4 regions of the Streptomyces sp. NBC_00775 genome follow, and region 4 is predicted to be linked to each of the others. Evidence: riboswitches for the same ligand, from Rfam matches in the RefSeq annotation. Region 4 holds a riboswitch; each other region holds the start of a gene.
The links. Region 4 has a riboswitch for cyclic di-AMP ahead of OIC96_RS28615 (transglycosylase family protein). Riboswitches for the same ligand answer to the same signal wherever they lie in the genome.

Region 1 (4,104 bases), 720 kb from region 4:
CTGGGAAACGTGTGTGCTGAGGGTCCCGCGGATGGCGTACACTGGTTTCAACGACGCGGGGTGGAGCAGCTCGGTAGCTCGCTGGGCTCATAACCCAGAGGTCGCAGGTTCAAATCCTGTCCCCGCTACTGAAGGCCAAGGGCCGGAACTCGGATTCACGAGTTCCGGCCCTTGGTGTATGAGGACCCGCGTCCCGCGTCCCGCGTCCCACATCCCCCGGTCGGGCCACACCGCTCGCCCCCGCCCCCCACTCCATGAACCCTGAACGAGTGGGGCAGCAAGCGGACGGCCAGCGGACCGACAGCCCCGTACCCGTACCCGTATCCGATGCCGTCCCGGGAGCCACCCCCGTCCCGACGGACCCGTCCCGCCGCAGGATCTCGTACGCACGGGCCTTCGTCCGGACACTCCCCGCACTGCTCATCGCCGTCGGAGCCGTCTACGACTACGTCACCCCGTCGGACTTCACCGCGGCCCCCCTCTTCACCGCCGCCCCCCTCGTGGCCGCGCCTCTGTACTCACTGCTGGGCACCGTCCTCACCGGCATCCTCACCCTCGCCGCCGTCCTCGCGGTCCACCTCAAGCTCGACATCGTCCTGAACGTCGACTCGGTCACCGAAGCGGCCACCGTGGCCACGGCCGCCGTCCTGGCCGTGCTCATCAACATCCTCGTCCGCCGCAGCGACGAACGGCTCGCCTCGGTCCGGGAGATCGCCGAGTCCGTGCAGCGCGCGGTGCTGCCGGAGCCCGAGGAGCGGATCGGCGGCCTGGAGGTCGCGGCGCGGTACGAGGCGGCGCAGGCGGACGCGTTCATCGGCGGCGACCTGTACGCGGTGCAGGACTCCCCGCACGGCGTACGGCTGGTGGTGGGCGACGTACGCGGGAAGGGGATGGGCGCGGTGGCCGCCGTAGCGGTGGTGATCGGGGCGTTCCGGGAGGCGGCCGAGCAGGAGGCGACGCTGGAGGCGGTCGCCTGCCGTCTTGAGCGGGCGCTGGCCCGCGAGGGGACCCGGCGGGACGGCCTGGACGTCTTCGAGGGGTTCACGACGGCCGTACTCGCGGAGATCCCGCACGACGCGGACGTCGTACGGATCGTCAACCGCGGCCATCCCCCGCCGCTGCTCCTGCACGCGGACGGCACGCTCGTCGCGCTCGCCGCCGAGGATCCCGCGCTGCCGCTCGGCATGGGCGAGTTGGGCACCTGGCCCGACCGGGCGACGGCGGCCGTATTCCCGAGGGGAGCCACGCTGCTCCTCCACACCGATGGCCTGTCCGAGTCCCGCGACAAGCGCGGGGAGTTCTACGATCCCGCCCCGCGTCTCGTCGGCCGCGCCTTCCCCGGGCCCGACGCCCTGCTGACCGCCCTCGCCGAGGAGGTCCGCCGGCACACGGGCGGCGCCCTGACGGACGACATGGCGCTGCTCGCCGTACGGCGTCCGGGGGAGGCGGCCGAGGGGCTTTCTTGATCGTTGTCACGAGGGGTGATCGGGCAGTGCCCCTCCGCATAACAACTGACACACCGTCAACTGAATCGACGTTTATGGAACGTGGCCAACTCGCCCGGTTTACGCCGGTGGTGACCCCAAAGTCCTGGCCAAAAGCGTTAACGATCAGTCCGAACAGCTTGGAATCCGGTACCCGGGTCTATTAACGTTCGATAACGCAGCGCGGTCGTCCCAGCCGTCACAAGAGATGGCTCCGTGCGCACGCGCCGAATCCCGCAAGGGAACCGGGGAACCACCAACTTGGGGTGAATCGAGCGTATTCCGTCGTGGGAACACGACAGGTATACGCGCGTAGGAGACCTTCCTGCTCCGAACCCGTCAGCTAACCCGGTAGGCGAGAAGGAAGGAAAGGAGTGCGCCCACGTGGCGTCCAACCGGCCTGCCCAGCCAACCTCGTTCGCGCCGAACGACACACAGCCCTTCGGCTACGCCTACGGCAACGACGAGGGGCCTTGGGAGGAGTGGAACCCCACTGAGGATTCCGTCCGTCCCGTTCGCGGCCGGCACCGCGTCAGCAAGCAGCGCGGTGGGGGACTCGCCCGCAGCTCCACGGTTCTCGGCGTCGGCGTCATAGCCGCCGTGGGCGCGGGTGGCATGGCCACCGCGGCGCCCGGCAAGCCGCCGGTGTCGATCTCGCTGCCCGACCTGTCGTCGGTCACCGACTCGGCCAAGGCCCTGATATCCGACGGCGATTCCGCTACGCCCAAGGGCTCTTCCACCCCGCTCACCAGCGCCGGCCTGACCAGCGCCGACACCGCGCAGGGCAGCACCGACGCGGGTGAGGCGCTGCGCGCCCGCATCATCCAGCAGGCCGAGTCGCAGCAGGACCAGGTCGACAGCGCGGCCCAGCAGGCCGCCGAGGCCGCCGCCGCGAAGCAGGCCGTCGCGCTCGCCGCCAAGCAGCAGGACGACGCCGAGGCCAAGGCCGCCGCCGCCAAGAAGAAGGCGGACGAGGAAGCCAAGCAGGCCGCCGAGGCCAAGCGTCTCGCCGAGCTCGCCAAGAGCTACTCGCTGCCCACCTCCTCGTACACGCTGACCGGGCGCTTCGGCGACGCCGGCTCCATGTGGTCCTCCGGCTACCACACCGGCCTCGACTTCGCCGCGCCCACCGGCACGCTGATCAAGGCGATCCACAGCGGCACCGTCACCGAGGCGGGCTGGGCGGGCGCGTACGGCTACCGCACGATCCTCACCCTCGACGACGGTACGGAGCTGTGGTTCTGCCACCAGTCGTCGATCAGCGTCAGCGTGGGGCAGAAGGTCGCCACGGGTGACGTCATCGGGCGCGTGGGCGCGACGGGCAATGTCACCGGGCCGCACCTGCACCTGGAGGTCCACCTCAACGGCGCCGCCACCGCGGTCGACCCGATGGCGTGGCTGCGCAGCAAGGGCCTCAACCCCTGAGATCGGCTTCTCCGGACCCTGAGACCGGCTTCGCCACCACTGAGGCCGGCTTCTCCAACACCTGAGATCGGCTTCTCCACCACCTGAGGCCGGCGTAGTTCTCTCCTGATTCCCGGCGGTCCTGACGACAACCCCCCGACGTCAGGGCTGCCGGTCCGGTCCGATCCGGTCTGTGCGGAATACAGCCATCCGGTGCGGGCGTTGAAGCTGATCATGACTTCTCTCCGCAAGCTTGGCTCGTCCGACCTCGAGGTCTTCCCGCTCTCTCTCGGCGGCAACGTCTTCGGCTGGACCGCCGACGAGGCGCAGTCCTTCGCCGTGCTCGACGCGTACGCGGCCGCCGGCGGCAACTTCGTGGACACCGCCGACTCGTACTCGTCGTGGGCCGAGGGCAACAAGGGCGGCGAGTCCGAGACCATCATCGGCAAGTGGCTCAAGGCGCGCGGGAACCGCTCCGACGTCGTGGTCGCCACCAAGGTCAGCCAGCACCCCGAGTTCCCGGGGCTGTCCGGCGCCAACATCAAGGCCGCGGCCGAGGCGTCCCTGCGCCGCCTGGACACCGACCACATCGACCTCTACTACACGCACTTCGACCAGCCGGAGGTGCCGGTCGAGGAGATCATCGGTGCGCTCGACGAACTCGTGAAGGCCGGCAAGGTGCGCCACATCGCCGCCTCCAACATCTCGCCCGAGCGGCTCCAGGAGTCCGTGGAGTTCTCCGACCGCGAGGGCCTCGCGCGGTACGTCGCCCTCCAGCCGCACTACAACCTCGTCTCGCGCGACACCTACGAGGGCCCGCTCCAGGAGGTCGCCTCCCGCACCGGCCTCGCCGCCGTCCCGTACTTCGCGCTCGCCTCCGGCTTCCTCACCGGCAAGTACCGCCCGGGCGCGACGGTCGACTCGCCTCGCTCCGCGGGCGCGGGCCGTCACCTCGACTCCGAGCGTGGTGTCCGGGTCCTGACAGCCCTCGACGAGGTCGCCCAGGCCCACGAGGTCCCGGTGGCCACGGTCGCCCTGGCGTGGCTGGCCGCTCAGCCGACGGTCGCGGCGCCGATCGCTTCGGCTCGGACGGTGGAGCAGCTGCCGGCGCTGCTGGGGGTGGCGGACCTGGTCCTGACGGACGGCGACCTCGGGAAGCTGACGGAGGCCTCGGCGTAACCCCCGGCTTTTCCATCCCTGGGGGCTGCGCCCCCAG
Region 2 (4,104 bases), 2.8 Mb from region 4:
GAGGGGATCATGTCCAGCATTTCCAGGCGCTCACTGCTGGGATATTCAGGGACAGCGGCGGCGGGGGCCGCGCTCGCCACGGCCGGAACGACGCAGGCCGCCGCAGCCGGGGACAGCAGCACGGCGGAGGTCACGTTCCCGCCCGACACGGAGTTCACCGGAGGCGTCAGCATCGCCGACATCGACGCGATGCTCCGCATATCCTTCACCGTCCAGTTGGACACGGCTCCCGCGGAAAACACCATCACGCCCGCCGACGTGGCGAACGCGCTCTCCGAACTCGCCGTCTCCCGCGGCTGGCCACCCATCCACTTCAGCGGAAGACCCACACCGGTCGCCATCAACTGACACCCGCAGACGCACACACGCGCGCACGGCGCCCCGGACCGACTCCCGCTCCGGGGCGCCGCCGTTTTTCGCTCTCAGCATGCTCCCCTTCCCCGGGGACGTACGTCCTGTACATTTTTTACAGACGTCGATCCGAGGAGGCGCGCACCATGCACAGCCCGTCCGCCCGCTATGTCCTGCCCACGTTCACGGAACGGACCAGCACGGGGCACCAGACCCTGGATCCGTACTCGAAGCTGCTCGAAGAGCGGATCGTGTTCCTCGGGACGCCGATCGACGACACGTCGGCGAACGATGTGATGGCGCAGTTCATGCACCTCGAGTACCTGGCACCGGACCGGGACATCTCGCTGTACATCAACTCCCCCGGCGGCTCGTTCAGCGCGATGTCGGCGGTCTACGACACGATGCAGTTCGTCACGTGCGACGTGGAGACGATCTGCCTGGGGCAGGCGGCGTCGGCCGCGGCCGTGCTGCTGGCCGGGGGCACGCCGGGCAAACGGTTCGCGCTGCCGGGTGCCCGTGTGCTCATCCACCAGCCGTCGGTCTCCGAGCCGATCCAGGGCCAGGCGAGCGATCTGGCCATCCAGGCCGAGGAGTTGGTGCGCACCCGGAAGCTGCTGGAGGAACTGCTCGTACGGCACACGGGGCAGAGTCCGGAGCAAGTCGCCGCGGACATCGAGCGGGACAAGATCCTGGACGCGCCGGCGGCGTTGGCGTACGGACTGATCGACCGGATCGTCCCGAGCCGCAAGGCCTCGCGCACCGCGCCCGGCGCGAGGTGATCGCCCGATGGTCCCCGAACTGCCCCCACTGCCCGCGCTGACGCGCGCCGAGGCCGAGTTGATCGACCGTTACCTCGACGTGGTCGATCTGCTCGGACGCATCAACCCGGCCCGCCCCGGGGACACCTACCGCGGCCTGCGTGCCGCTCAGGCGCTCGTCGGCAAGGCGACGGCACTGCGTGAGGCCCTCGCACTGATGCATCAGCGGGGTGAGAGCGAGGTGCACGCGCCGACCCTGGCACAGGCCCTGCGCGTCCTCGACGGGGAGCGGCGGGCGGCCCGGGTCACCCTGCCGCCCGACTCCCACAGTTGACGCAGGCGCACCCGGGCCGCGGCACGCGCCGAGCCGGCGAAGCGTCCGGCCCGGGTTTCAAACGGACCGAATGGTGTACCCCCTGATGGAGTAGACGCCGGTCCTTCCAGGAGGGCGGAAAAGTTGCGCAACGCGCGTAGCGCAGAGGCGGAATGAAGTGCTCCGACGCAGGTACGGGCATCGTCGGCTTCCTCAACACCCCCTCGAACGGAGGGGTGTCCACCCGAACGGGTGAGTGGTGAGTAACCCCACAAATCGCCGGTTCCGCTCGGTTTTTCGGACACTCATGCGTGAAGATCCCTTCCGACGACAAGCCCCCGCCACAACGGCGGGGCGGTCCGGGCGGACGCCGAGTCCTGCCGCTGCCCGGATGCCCGGTCGACAGAAGTGCATCGGCAGGAGTGGAGGACCCAGCACGACGGGCCGCCGGAGAGATCCGGGCGGTCCTTGGGGTGAAGCCGCGTAAGCGGCCGGGCTACTTCGCCAGCCCGAATCCGACAGGTCATCCTTCACAGGCGGCTGACGAAGGGTTGCGCATGACTGCGCTCAATCGTGTCCCGTCGCTGTGGACCAGGGCCGGTACGGCCTCGGCTCTCACCATTGCCGCCGTGGGCGGCAGCCTCGTGGTCCCGGGCGTCGCATCCGGCGCCGAGGCGGCCACTCTCGCGACGAAGGCACTTCAGGTCGCGGCTTCCAAGAAGGGCTCCCCGTACCAGTGGGGCGCCACGGGGCCGCGCCGTTTCGACTGCTCCGGGTTCACGCTCTACTCGTACAAGAAGGCGGGCAAGAAGCTGCCTCGTACGGCCGCGGCGCAGTACAACAAGACGCACCATGTCTCCGCCTCGCACCGCAAGGCCGGAGACCTCGTGTTCTTCCACTCGGGCCGGAGCGTGTACCACGTCGGCATCTATGCCGGGAAGGGAAAGATCTGGCACTCCCCGAAGACCGGGGAGGTCGTGAAGCTCCAGAAGATCTGGACGAAGAGCGTCTGGTACGGCCGGGTCAGCTGATCCGCCCGAGGGGGTGACGGCGCACACCGCCGTCACCCCCTCGGGGCGTGAAAACGGGTCGGACCGGTTACTCGTCCACCATGGCCGAGCAACGTCCCCTCCCGGCACGCCACGAGACGCCTCTCGAACGCGCCGACCGCAACTTCAGCGAGCTGCTCCAGGAGCTGCGCGTCACCCAGACAGGGGTGCAGATCCTCTTCGCCTTCCTGCTGACCCTTGCCTTCACACAGCGCTTCCCCTCGCTCGACACCGTCCAGCGCGCCACCTACGTCACCACGCTGCTGCTCTCGGTGCTGGCCGCCGCCCTGTTCACAGCCCCCGCGGCGCTGCACCGGTCGCTGTTCCAGGAGAACGTCAAGCCCGCCATCGTGCGGGTCTCCTCCCGGCTGGCCGGCATCGGTCTGTTCGTGCTGATGCTGGCGTTCACCGGATCGGTGCTCCTCGTCGTGGACGTGTCGCTGGGGCGTGCCGCCGGGATCGCGGCGGGAGCGGGCACACTGGCCGTCTACGTGGCGTTGTGGGGCGTGCTGCCCCGGCTGGTCCACCGTGCCCTCAGGCCCGCAGAGGTTCCACCGGCAGCACCGGACCGAGGCCCATGACCGCGCCGGACGACGGACATCCGTCTGCTGCCGCCCGTACGCCTTCGGGCGGGCCGGGCAGCACAGGCACAACCCCGGGTCGTAGGGACACGCCAACTGAGCCGCCTCCTACGGCTCTTGAGGTCCCCCGGCCGCCACCGGCTGGACCGGTGCCGTCCACGGCAGTTCGATGGAAACCGTCTTGCCGCCTTCCCTGGTGGGCCGGACGGCGAGTCTGCCGCCGCATTCCGCGGTCAGCCAGCGGATGATCACCATGCCGCGGCCGTTGTCCTGTTGGACGGCTGCGGGCAGCCGTTTCGGAAAGCGCGGGTGGCTGTCGGTGACGCCGAGGCGCAGGTGTTCGTCCCGGTCGAGCTGGACGTCCACCGTGAAGGTGGGCGACTGCCCGAAAGTGTGCTGGACGGCGTTGGTGGCTAGTTCGGACACGATCAGGCGTACGGTGTCCGCGACTTCGGAGTCGCACGGCAGGCCCCACTCGGCCAGCACATCGGCGACGAATTTCCGGGCCGCGGAGACCGAGGCGGGATCGCTCGGCAGAGTGACGGATGCTTCCTGGTGATCTGCCATGGCGACGTCGACCCTTTCCCACGGGACCGGAGTCCGACACGGAGCGGATGGTTCGAGTACGGTCCCGGACTGGTGCTTCGCGACAGACTGCCATTACCGGGCCGGTCACGGGTGCGATCCACCGAGATATGCATATATCTGTCGCTCGAAGCGGTGAACTCTGCGACGGCGGAGCGTATTTGGGCGGCTCGGAAGGAGTAAGGAGTACGGCCATGCAGCACGGTCCCGCGGTGCGCCGCCGCAAGCTCGGTGCCGAACTGCGCGCGCTGCGCGCCGATGCGGGCCTCACCAGTGGTGAGGCGGCCCGCCTCGTAGGCTGGCACCAGTCGAAAGTGAGCCGGATCGAGACCGGCACCAGCGGGGTGAAGCCCGCGGACGTAGCACGGCTACTGGACGCCTACGCCGTCGAGGATCTCGAATTACGCGATCTCCTGGTCGTGTTGGCGGGCTCCGAGGGCAACGGACGGCACCACTGGTGGCAC
Region 3 (4,104 bases), 3.0 Mb from region 4:
CGATCGCCCGGGGAGCCGGCAAGGCCGACTTCGCCAAGCAACTCGGCGCTCACCACTACATCGACAGCACGGGAGACACCGCCGTCGCGGACGCCCTGCGGTCTCTCGGCGGTGTCAAGGTCGTGCTGGCCACCGCCGGCAGTTCCGATGCCATCACGGCGACCATGGACGGGCTGTCGCACCGTGGTGAGCTGGTGGTCATCGGGGTGGCTCCCGAGCCACTGGGGATCAGCCCGCTCCAGCTGCTCATGAGCGGCAAGGTCGTCCGCGGCCACCCGTCGGGCACCGCGCAGGATGTGCAGGACACCATGGCGTTCAGCGCCCTGCACGGCATCCGCCCGACCGTCGAGACCGTCCCGCTGGACCAGGCCGACGAGGCGTATCAGAAGATGCTCTCCGGCACGGCCCGCTTCCGGATGGTGCTCACCACCCGCTGACGTACGCGCCCCCGTCGCACACTCGCAGGACGCGAGCCCAACCGCTGGGTAGTCTCCCAGACATGCGGATCTCCGTTTCCTCGGACATGGACGAACCCGTGGCCCGCTCCCTTGTCGCGGAGCTGCGCAGCCGTGGCCACGAGGTGCGGACGCATGGGGCGCTGCGCCCCGGGGACGACCCGCGGTGGGCGGCATGCTCGGAGGCGGCGGCCCGGGAGGTCGCCGCCGGGACGTCGGACCAGGCGATCGTGTGCTGCTGGACCGGCACCGGCGCGTCGATCGCCGCGAACAAGGTGCCAGGGGTACGAGCGGCCCTGTGCACGGACGCGTACACGGCGGACGGCGCCCGCCGCTGGAACGACGCCAATGTGCTGGCGCTCAGTCTGCGGCTGACGTCCGAGCCGCTGCTCAAGGAGATCCTTGACGCCTGGTTCGCCGCCCGGGCCAGCGAGGACGCCGACGACCGGGAGAACATCGCCCACGTCGGACGCCTCGACCTCGGGGGATAGCGGGCCCCAGAGCCGTGGAACCCCGCTGCCCCGTTGCCGGGCTTCAGGCGGGCCGTGCCGCGCCGTGGATCGCCGACTCTCCGGCGAAGAAGATCGACTCCTCGCGAAGGTAGCCCCCCTGGCTCGGCGCGTGGATCATCATGCCGTCGCCGATGTAGAGGCCGACGTGGCTGACGTCGCCGTAGAAGAAGATCAGGTCGCCGGGTCGGATGCTGGCGAAGGGGATCGCCGTGCCGGTGACCGCCTGCTCGTACGCGGTGCGCGGGAGTGCGACTCCGGCGGTCTTCCAGGCGGCCTGGGTCAGGCTGGAACAGTCGTACGAGCCCGGTCCGGTGGCGCCCCAGACGCACGGTCTGCCGATCTGTTCACGGGCGAAGGCCAGTGCCCTCGCGGCCTTCCTGCCGTACTCGGAGTCCGGTGCGCTGTCCGCGCCGAACGGCATGCTCGTGTCGAGCAGCATGCCCCCGGCGAGGGATGTGTCGGTGCCGAGGGCGGCCGATTGCGGTGTCTGCCATTCCTCCGTGGCCTGGCGGCCGGCCCATGCCTCGGAGGTGGGCCACGCGTCCTCGGCCGGCCGGGAGGCGATCGCGGCGATGGGCGTGCTCCGCTGTGCGGCGATGTGCCGGGTGAGCAGGTCGCGGGCCTTGGCGAGCTTCTGCTGGATCTGCTCCTTGGAGGTCTTCAGCGAGGGCTGCCGGGGCTCGATGGCCGGTGCGGGCAGGGCCTTGGTGACTTCCTGCCGTGTCTCCGGTGCGGCCGGCAGCGCGGGGACGGCCCTGGCGGTCAACTCCGCCACAGGACCGGCGGCCCTCGCGGCGGCGGGACCGGCGGTCAGTTCCGGGACGGGCCCGGCGGTCAGTTCCGGGACGGGGCCGGCGGTCAGTTCCGGGACGGGTCGGCCGGCCGCCTGCCGCCCACGGTCGGTGGGTCCGTTCTGCGGGCGTTCCGCCGGGCGGGCCGGCATTCTGTCGGCCGGGAGCCTGGCCGGCACGGTGGGACCCAGCCGCGTGCGCGCCACGTCGAACCACTGCCTGGTCACGTCGTCGACGGCGGGATCGGTGCGCCTGCGCCCGTTGTCCGCCGCCGGGTTGACGCGCCCCCACGTCCCCGTGGACGTCGCACGGGTCGCGTTGTAGTTGCCGGTGGCGGTCTCGGCCTGGTCGTAGAGGGCGCTGATCCGCTGCCGGACCTCTTCTTGGCTAGGCCCGTCCGCCGCGCGGGATGTGGCTTGTTCCGGCGCCATGGGAGACGCGCTCCTTCCGTGTTCCGCCTACCGAGTTAGCTGTCGGGTTCGGGCGGACGGTTCCGGAAGGTATGCCCTACGGCCCTTGCCCTGCTGGGCAGTTGGGCCGATTCACCCCAAGTTCGGTTGGGTCCCCGGCTCCGGCTGCCACGGAGGCGCACCGGACTCGGCGGAGGCCGCGCGACCCGGCGAGGTTCGCCGGAGGGAGTCGTGTTGCCTGTCGCCAACCTAGCCAATTTGTGTGGCTCGCGTGAAGATTGAAGCGCGAAGTGTCCGATATGTATTTGTGACCTTCGTCGTACTGGCTGCCTCAGTAGACATCGCGGACGTAGCGTTTGTCGGCCGCGAGCTGCTTGACGAACGCGGCGGCGCCGTCCTCGTCCAGACCGCCGTGCACGACGGCGATGTCGCGCAGCGCCCGGTCGACGTCCTTGGCCATACGGGAGGCGTCACCGCAGACATAGAAGTGGGCGCCGTCCTGGAGCCAGGACCACAGTTGGGGGCCGTGCTCGCGCATGCGGTCCTGGACGTACACCTTGGTGCGCCGGTCGCGGGAGAAGGCCGTGTCCAGGCGAGAGAGGGTGCCGTGGGTGAGGTGGGCGGTGAGTTCGTCCTCGTAGTAGTGGTCGGTGGCGCGGTGCTGTTCACCGAAGAACAGCCAGTTGGGGCCGTGGTGGCCGAGCGCGCGTCGCTCGTCGAGGAAGCCCATGAAGGGGGCGACCCCGGTGCCGGGGCCCACCATCACCATCGGCGTGGTGGGGTCGGCGGGTGGCCGGAAGTGCGGGGACCGCTGGACGAAGACCGGTACCGGGCTGTCCGGTTCGGCGTCCGCGAGGAACGGGGAGCACACGCCCTGACGGAGGCGGCCGTGCAGGCTCTCCCAGCGGACGACGGACACCGTCAGCGAGACCAGGTGGGGATCGGTGAGCGGGCTGGACGAGATGGAGTACAGCCGCGGTTGCAGTCGCTTGAGCGCGTCCGTCCATTCCTGCGCGGTGGCCCGCACCGGAAGCTCGGTGAGGACGTCGACGGTCTGCCGGCCCCAGCACCACTTCGCGAGTTCGTCCTTGTTGTCGGGACGCAGCAGCTTCTTCAACTCGCGCGGGTCATGGACGCGTTCGCTGATGAAGCGCAGCACGTCGGGGGTGACGCGGGTGATGTCCAGGTGCTCGCTCAGGGCTTGGCGCAGAGCGACCTCACCGACACCCGCGACCTCCACGGTGGCGGCCGGGTCGAGGCCGGTGACGGCCAGCAACTCGCCCACCAGCTCGGGGTGGTTGACGGGACGTATGCCGAGTGCGTCACCGGCCTCGTACGTCAGCGGTACGTCGCTGTCGCGGGTGTCGAAGGTGAAGCGCCGTACCTCTTTGCCCGCCCCCGGCCGGCTCAGCAGCCGGTTGCCGGTGAGGCGTGCGGTGACCGGGGCGGGCTTCCGTGAACTCCGGGAGGGCGCGGGGGCGAGTGCCGGCGCCGCCACGGGGGCGGGGGTCAGCGCGGTGAGGACCTGGTCCAGCCAGGCCCGCGCCGAAGGCTCGTAGTCCGGTTCGCAGTCCGTGCGGGGCGCCAGACGCACCGCGCCCAGCTCGTCCAGACGCTGGTCCAGGCGGCGGCCGTGCCCGCAGAAGTCGGCGTAGGAGGAGTCGCCGAAGGCGAGGACCGCGTACTGCCTGCCGGCAAGGCTCGGGGTGTCGTGCGAGGCCAGGGAGTCCCAGAAGGAGGAGCCGTTGTCGGGGGCGTCTCCGTCGCCGAAGGTGCTGGTGATCAGGAGCAGACCGGCGGCAGGCGGCAGCGCGGCGAGATCGGCGTCGTCCATGCCGACGAGGCTGGCCCGGTGTCCGGCCGAGGCGAGCCGCTCGGCGGTGGCCGCCGCGAACTCCTCGGCGTTGCCGGTCTGCGACGCCCACAGGACGACGAT
Region 4 (4,104 bases):
GCACCCGTGGAGGCGCCGGACGGGACGGCGGCACGACCGGTGCTGCCGTCGTCGAGGCCGACCTCGACCTCGACCGTGGGGTTGCCTCGGGAGTCCAGGATTTCCCGGGCTACGACGACGTCGATGGACGGCACGAGCATCTCCTTCTGGGATGTGACGCGGGTAACGCGGAACCTGTGATGGCTCCGCGACATGAGCCTAACCGCCTCGGGGGGATCGGCCAGCCGGTCGCCCACCCCTTGGGCAGAACCGAGAGTAAATTGTTTCCGAACGGAACAAAAACCTGCGGCCCCGCACATGAACCCGTACATGAATCCGTACATAAAAAAGCCCCGCCCCGGTGCGTACGGGGGAAGACGCACCTGAGCGGGGAGCCCGTGGGGACGGGGGGACCCTCACGAGGCCTCCACTATGGAGACCGCATATAGGAGAGGGCTGTGGTTCAGCTGCGAGCCCGTTGTCAGCTCTCCGCCGAGAGCCGTCGGCAGGCGGCAGGCGGCAGCCGCGACCCGTTGTCAGCTCAGGTGAAGCTGCTGACCCGGGTAGATGAAGTCGGCGTCGTCGACGATGTCCTTGTTCAGCTTGAACAGCTTCTGCCAGCCGCCCTTGACGTGCTTCTTCTCGGCGATCGAGCTGAGGGAGTCACCCTTGACGACCTTGTACTCGCCGTCACCCTTCTTGACCTTCTTGCCGGTCGGGGTGGTGACGGTCTTCGCGGCGGCCGGGCGCTCCGCGGAACGGGAAGCGGGCTGCTCCGTCGTCCGGGTGGTGGAGGTGGCGGTGCTCGACGGGGTGGTCGAGGCACTGGACGAGCTGGAGGTCGTCCCACCGGTGTACGCGGCGCTGGACAGGCCCGTGCCACAGGTCGGCCAGGCACCCTTGCCCTGCGCGGCGAGGACCTTCTCACCGATGGTGATCTGCTCGGACTTGGACGCCAGGTTGGCGGTGGAGGCGTAGGCGGTGCCACCGTACGCCGCCCAGGTGGAGGCCGAGAACTGCAGGCCGCCGTAGTAGCCGTTGCCGGTGTTGATGGACCAGTTGCCGCCGGACTCGCACTGGGCGACGGCGTCCCACTCGGACGCGGTCGCCGCGGAGGCGTTGCCGGCCGCCATCAGCGGGGCGGCGATGGCGACACCGGTGACGCCGGCGAGCGTGGCGACACGGGCGGCCTTGAACGGGCGGCGGTGCTTGCCCTTGCTGGAAAACAGCATGGAGTGATCCCCTCACCGACGCCTGCGAGGTGAGCTGTCGGGTTCGGGCGGGTGAGTGCCCGGTCGTACGGCCCCCGTCTTCACGACGTCGGACGTACGGCTTCACCCCAAGCCGCTCCCGGTGAACTACCGGGCGCGGCGCTTACCTTGGGTCCCCCGCTCCTGCCTACGGCGCTTGACGCGACGACTGTTCCCGTACGGCCGTTGGCAGGATTCGGCGTTGCAACCGTCGGGGCCCGCTGTGGCGAGCGGTCACGACCGTAAGCAGTCGATACCCGGAATTTCAAAGACGATCAGGGCTTCTGAGACTCATGTCTCACTCTCGCCAAACCGGACATTCCACAGCGAACCGTGACGCGAACTCCCGCTACTTTTCGCCCGATTCGGCACCAACTGCAAGGCTCTGACCGGGCACGATGAGGTCGGGATCGGTGCCGACCGTCTTCTTGTTCTCGGCGTACAGCTCGGCCCATCCGCCTTCGAGGTCAAGGGCGTCGGCGATCGTCCAGAGACTGTCTCCGGTGCGGACGACGTACGAGCCGTCGGCGGCGTCGCGCGAGGCGCTGGAGCCACGCGAGGCATGCCGCCCGGAAGCGCTGTCCGTACGGCCGTCGGTCACGCCCTCCGCCGCACCCTCATCGGCGGTGTCGCCACGGTGACGCCCCGCGCCACTCGTCGCACTGTCGGACGCACTCGAAGACTCGTCGTTCTGCCCGGACTTGTCCGGGTCGTCACTCTTCGCCGTATCCGTATCCGAGCTGTCGGAATCCTGTGAATCACTGTCGCTGGAGGAGGTGTCGGACTTCGTCGTGTTCTCGGCCTTGTCCGAGGAGGCACTGGAAGACGAGGATGAATCAGATGAATCAGATGAATCGGAGGAGTCAGACGAACCGGATGAGGGAGATGAGTCCGCCAAACCGGACGAGTCCGAGGAGCTGGAAGAGTCGGAGGAGTCCGAGGAGCCGGAGGAACTCGACGAGTCGTCCGCCACGCCCGTGTCGACCTCGACGGAGCCCGAGTTCTTGCTGAGCCCGGAAAGCGGTCCGCAGGTGGGCCAGGCGGCAAGGCCCTGGTCGTCGAGGATCTTCTCGGCGATGGCTATCTGCTGCGAGCGGCTGGCCTGGTCGGCGCTCGGGGCATACCGGGTGCCGCCGTACGACTCCCAGTTCTCCTGGGTCAACTGCAGGCCGCCGTAGTACCCGTTCCCGTCGTTCGCGCTCCACGATCCCGCGCTCTCGCACTCCGCGACCCGGTCCCAGGTGGTGCCGTCGGCCGCGCTCGCACTGGTGGCGCCGAGCAACGGGATCGCGATCGCCGATCCGGTCACCCCCGCGGCAACGATGAGAGCCGGGGCCTGACGCGGGCGACGATGACGGCCGTTCCCGGAGAGCATGCGGAAGCCTTTCGCGTGACAGCAAGTGACAACAGCGGCCACTGCGATAGGCGGGCCGCGTTGGTGATCGAACGTATCCGCACTCGAACGCTTGTCACAAGTCGATGCAGCACAGATCACGTGAAGATCACGGAGTTGAGGGACCGTCACCTTTTCGCAGGTGGACGCCCGTTGCCCGGCACACCCGACAGCCGTCGTCCGGCATGCCTACCGACCTGGTGTGAACTCCACGGGAAGCGTGCGCAATCCACGCATAATGAGCCCGCCGCGCCAGCGCAAATCGGCAGAATCTCCCGCGAGTTGGAGATCGGGGAGACGGGTGAGCAGCGTGGCGAGCGCGGTCTGCCCCTCCAGACGGGCGAGCGGCGCGCCGAGACAGTAGTGGATGCCGTGGCCGTACCCGAGGTGCTGATTGTCACGCCGCGAGAGGTCGAGCGTGTCCGGCTGCTCGAACCGCTCGGGGTCACGGTCCGCAGCCGCCAGTACGACGAGGACGGGGTCGCCGGGCGCGATGTCCTGCCCGCCGATCCGCACGACCTCGGTCGCGAACCGCCAGGTCGCCAGTTCGACGGGGCCGTCGTAGCGGAGGAGTTCCTCGACGCCGGTTTCGAGGAGTCCGGTGTCCTTGGCGGCGAGCGAGGCCTGGAGGCGTGCGCGCTGCTCGGGGTGGGTGAGGAGGGCGTACGTGCCGTTCCCGATCAGGTTGACCGTGGTCTCGAAGCCGGCGAAGAGAAGGATGAACGCCATGGCGGCCGCCTCGTTCTCGGTGAGGTGCTCGCCGTGGTCCGAGGCGCGGATGAGCCCGGAGATGAGGTCTTCGCCGGGGGTGGGGTGCTCGGACAGCGCTTCCCGCTTCCGGTGGATCAGCTCGGCGAGATAGCCGCGCATCTTCTTGACGGACCGCGCGACGCCTCCTCGGGGCCCTCCCCCGTGCCGGATCATCATCCCCGCCCAGTCCCGGAAGTCGTCCTGGTCCTCGCGCGGGACGCCGAGCAGATCGCAGATGGCGTAGATGGGGAGCGGGAACGCGAAGTCGTGGATGAGGTCGGCGGAGCCCTTGTCGGCGAACTGGTCGATGAGGTGGTCGGTGAGTTCCTGCACGCGCGGTGCGAACTCGGCCACGCGCCGGGGAGTGAAGGCCTTGGAGACGAGCCGTCGGAGCCTCGTGTGATCCGGCGGATCGATATTCAGCAGATGCGTCATCAGCTCGGCTTTGCGCTCGCCCGGGATACCCGTCTTCCCCTTCGCGTGGGCGGGTTCGTCGTGGTGGGCGGGGTTCTTGGACAGCCGCTGGTCGGCGAGCGCCTGCTTGGCGTCCGCGTACCGGGTGACGAGCCAGGCCTCCACCCCGCTGGGGAGGCGCGTCTTGTGCACGGGGGCGTGCTCGCGGAGCCAGGCGTACGCCGGGTAGGGGTCGGTGGCGAACTCCCAGGTGAAGAGTTCGGGGGCGGGGGCGGCGGAGGGCTGATGCTCGGTCACTCCTTGACGGTATCCGGAGGT

Region 1: another riboswitch for cyclic di-AMP. It lies ahead of OIC96_RS25390 (M23 family metallopeptidase); the one in region 4 lies ahead of OIC96_RS28615 (transglycosylase family protein).
Region 2: another riboswitch for cyclic di-AMP. It lies ahead of OIC96_RS41150 (C40 family peptidase); the one in region 4 lies ahead of OIC96_RS28615 (transglycosylase family protein).
Region 3: another riboswitch for cyclic di-AMP. It lies ahead of OIC96_RS41875 (C40 family peptidase); the one in region 4 lies ahead of OIC96_RS28615 (transglycosylase family protein).

The regions. Positions count from the first base shown of each region.
Region 1 is NZ_CP108938.1:5,693,060-5,697,163, forward strand. It holds tRNA gene OIC96_RS25380 (tRNA-Met) at 55-128, shown strand; gene OIC96_RS25385 (PP2C family protein-serine/threonine phosphatase) at 255-1,466, shown strand; cyclic di-AMP (ydaO/yuaA leader) riboswitch at 1,700-1,857, shown strand; gene OIC96_RS25390 (M23 family metallopeptidase) at 1,869-2,909, shown strand; gene OIC96_RS25395 (aldo/keto reductase) at 3,123-4,067, shown strand.
Region 2 is NZ_CP108938.1:9,245,298-9,249,401, reverse strand. It holds gene OIC96_RS41165 (hypothetical protein) at 1-348, shown strand, start outside; gene OIC96_RS41160 (ATP-dependent Clp protease proteolytic subunit) at 498-1,133, shown strand; gene OIC96_RS41155 (hypothetical protein) at 1,141-1,446, shown strand; cyclic di-AMP (ydaO/yuaA leader) riboswitch at 1,808-1,979, shown strand; gene OIC96_RS41150 (C40 family peptidase) at 1,983-2,456, shown strand; gene OIC96_RS41145 (DUF6328 family protein) at 2,537-3,055, shown strand; gene OIC96_RS41140 (ATP-binding protein) at 3,164-3,622, opposite strand; gene OIC96_RS41135 (helix-turn-helix domain-containing protein) at 3,835-4,104, shown strand, end outside.
Region 3 is NZ_CP108938.1:9,410,776-9,414,879, forward strand. It holds gene OIC96_RS41865 (alcohol dehydrogenase) at 1-437, shown strand, start outside; gene OIC96_RS41870 (RpiB/LacA/LacB family sugar-phosphate isomerase) at 500-946, shown strand; gene OIC96_RS41875 (C40 family peptidase) at 990-2,189, opposite strand; cyclic di-AMP (ydaO/yuaA leader) riboswitch at 2,199-2,371, opposite strand; gene OIC96_RS41880 (molybdopterin-dependent oxidoreductase) at 2,500-4,104, opposite strand, start outside.
Region 4 is NZ_CP108938.1:6,415,410-6,419,513, reverse strand. It holds gene eno (phosphopyruvate hydratase) at 1-140, opposite strand, end outside; gene OIC96_RS28615 (transglycosylase family protein) at 516-1,211, opposite strand; cyclic di-AMP (ydaO/yuaA leader) riboswitch at 1,216-1,395, opposite strand; gene OIC96_RS28610 (LysM peptidoglycan-binding domain-containing protein) at 1,579-2,604, opposite strand; gene OIC96_RS28605 (cytochrome P450 family protein) at 2,812-4,083, opposite strand.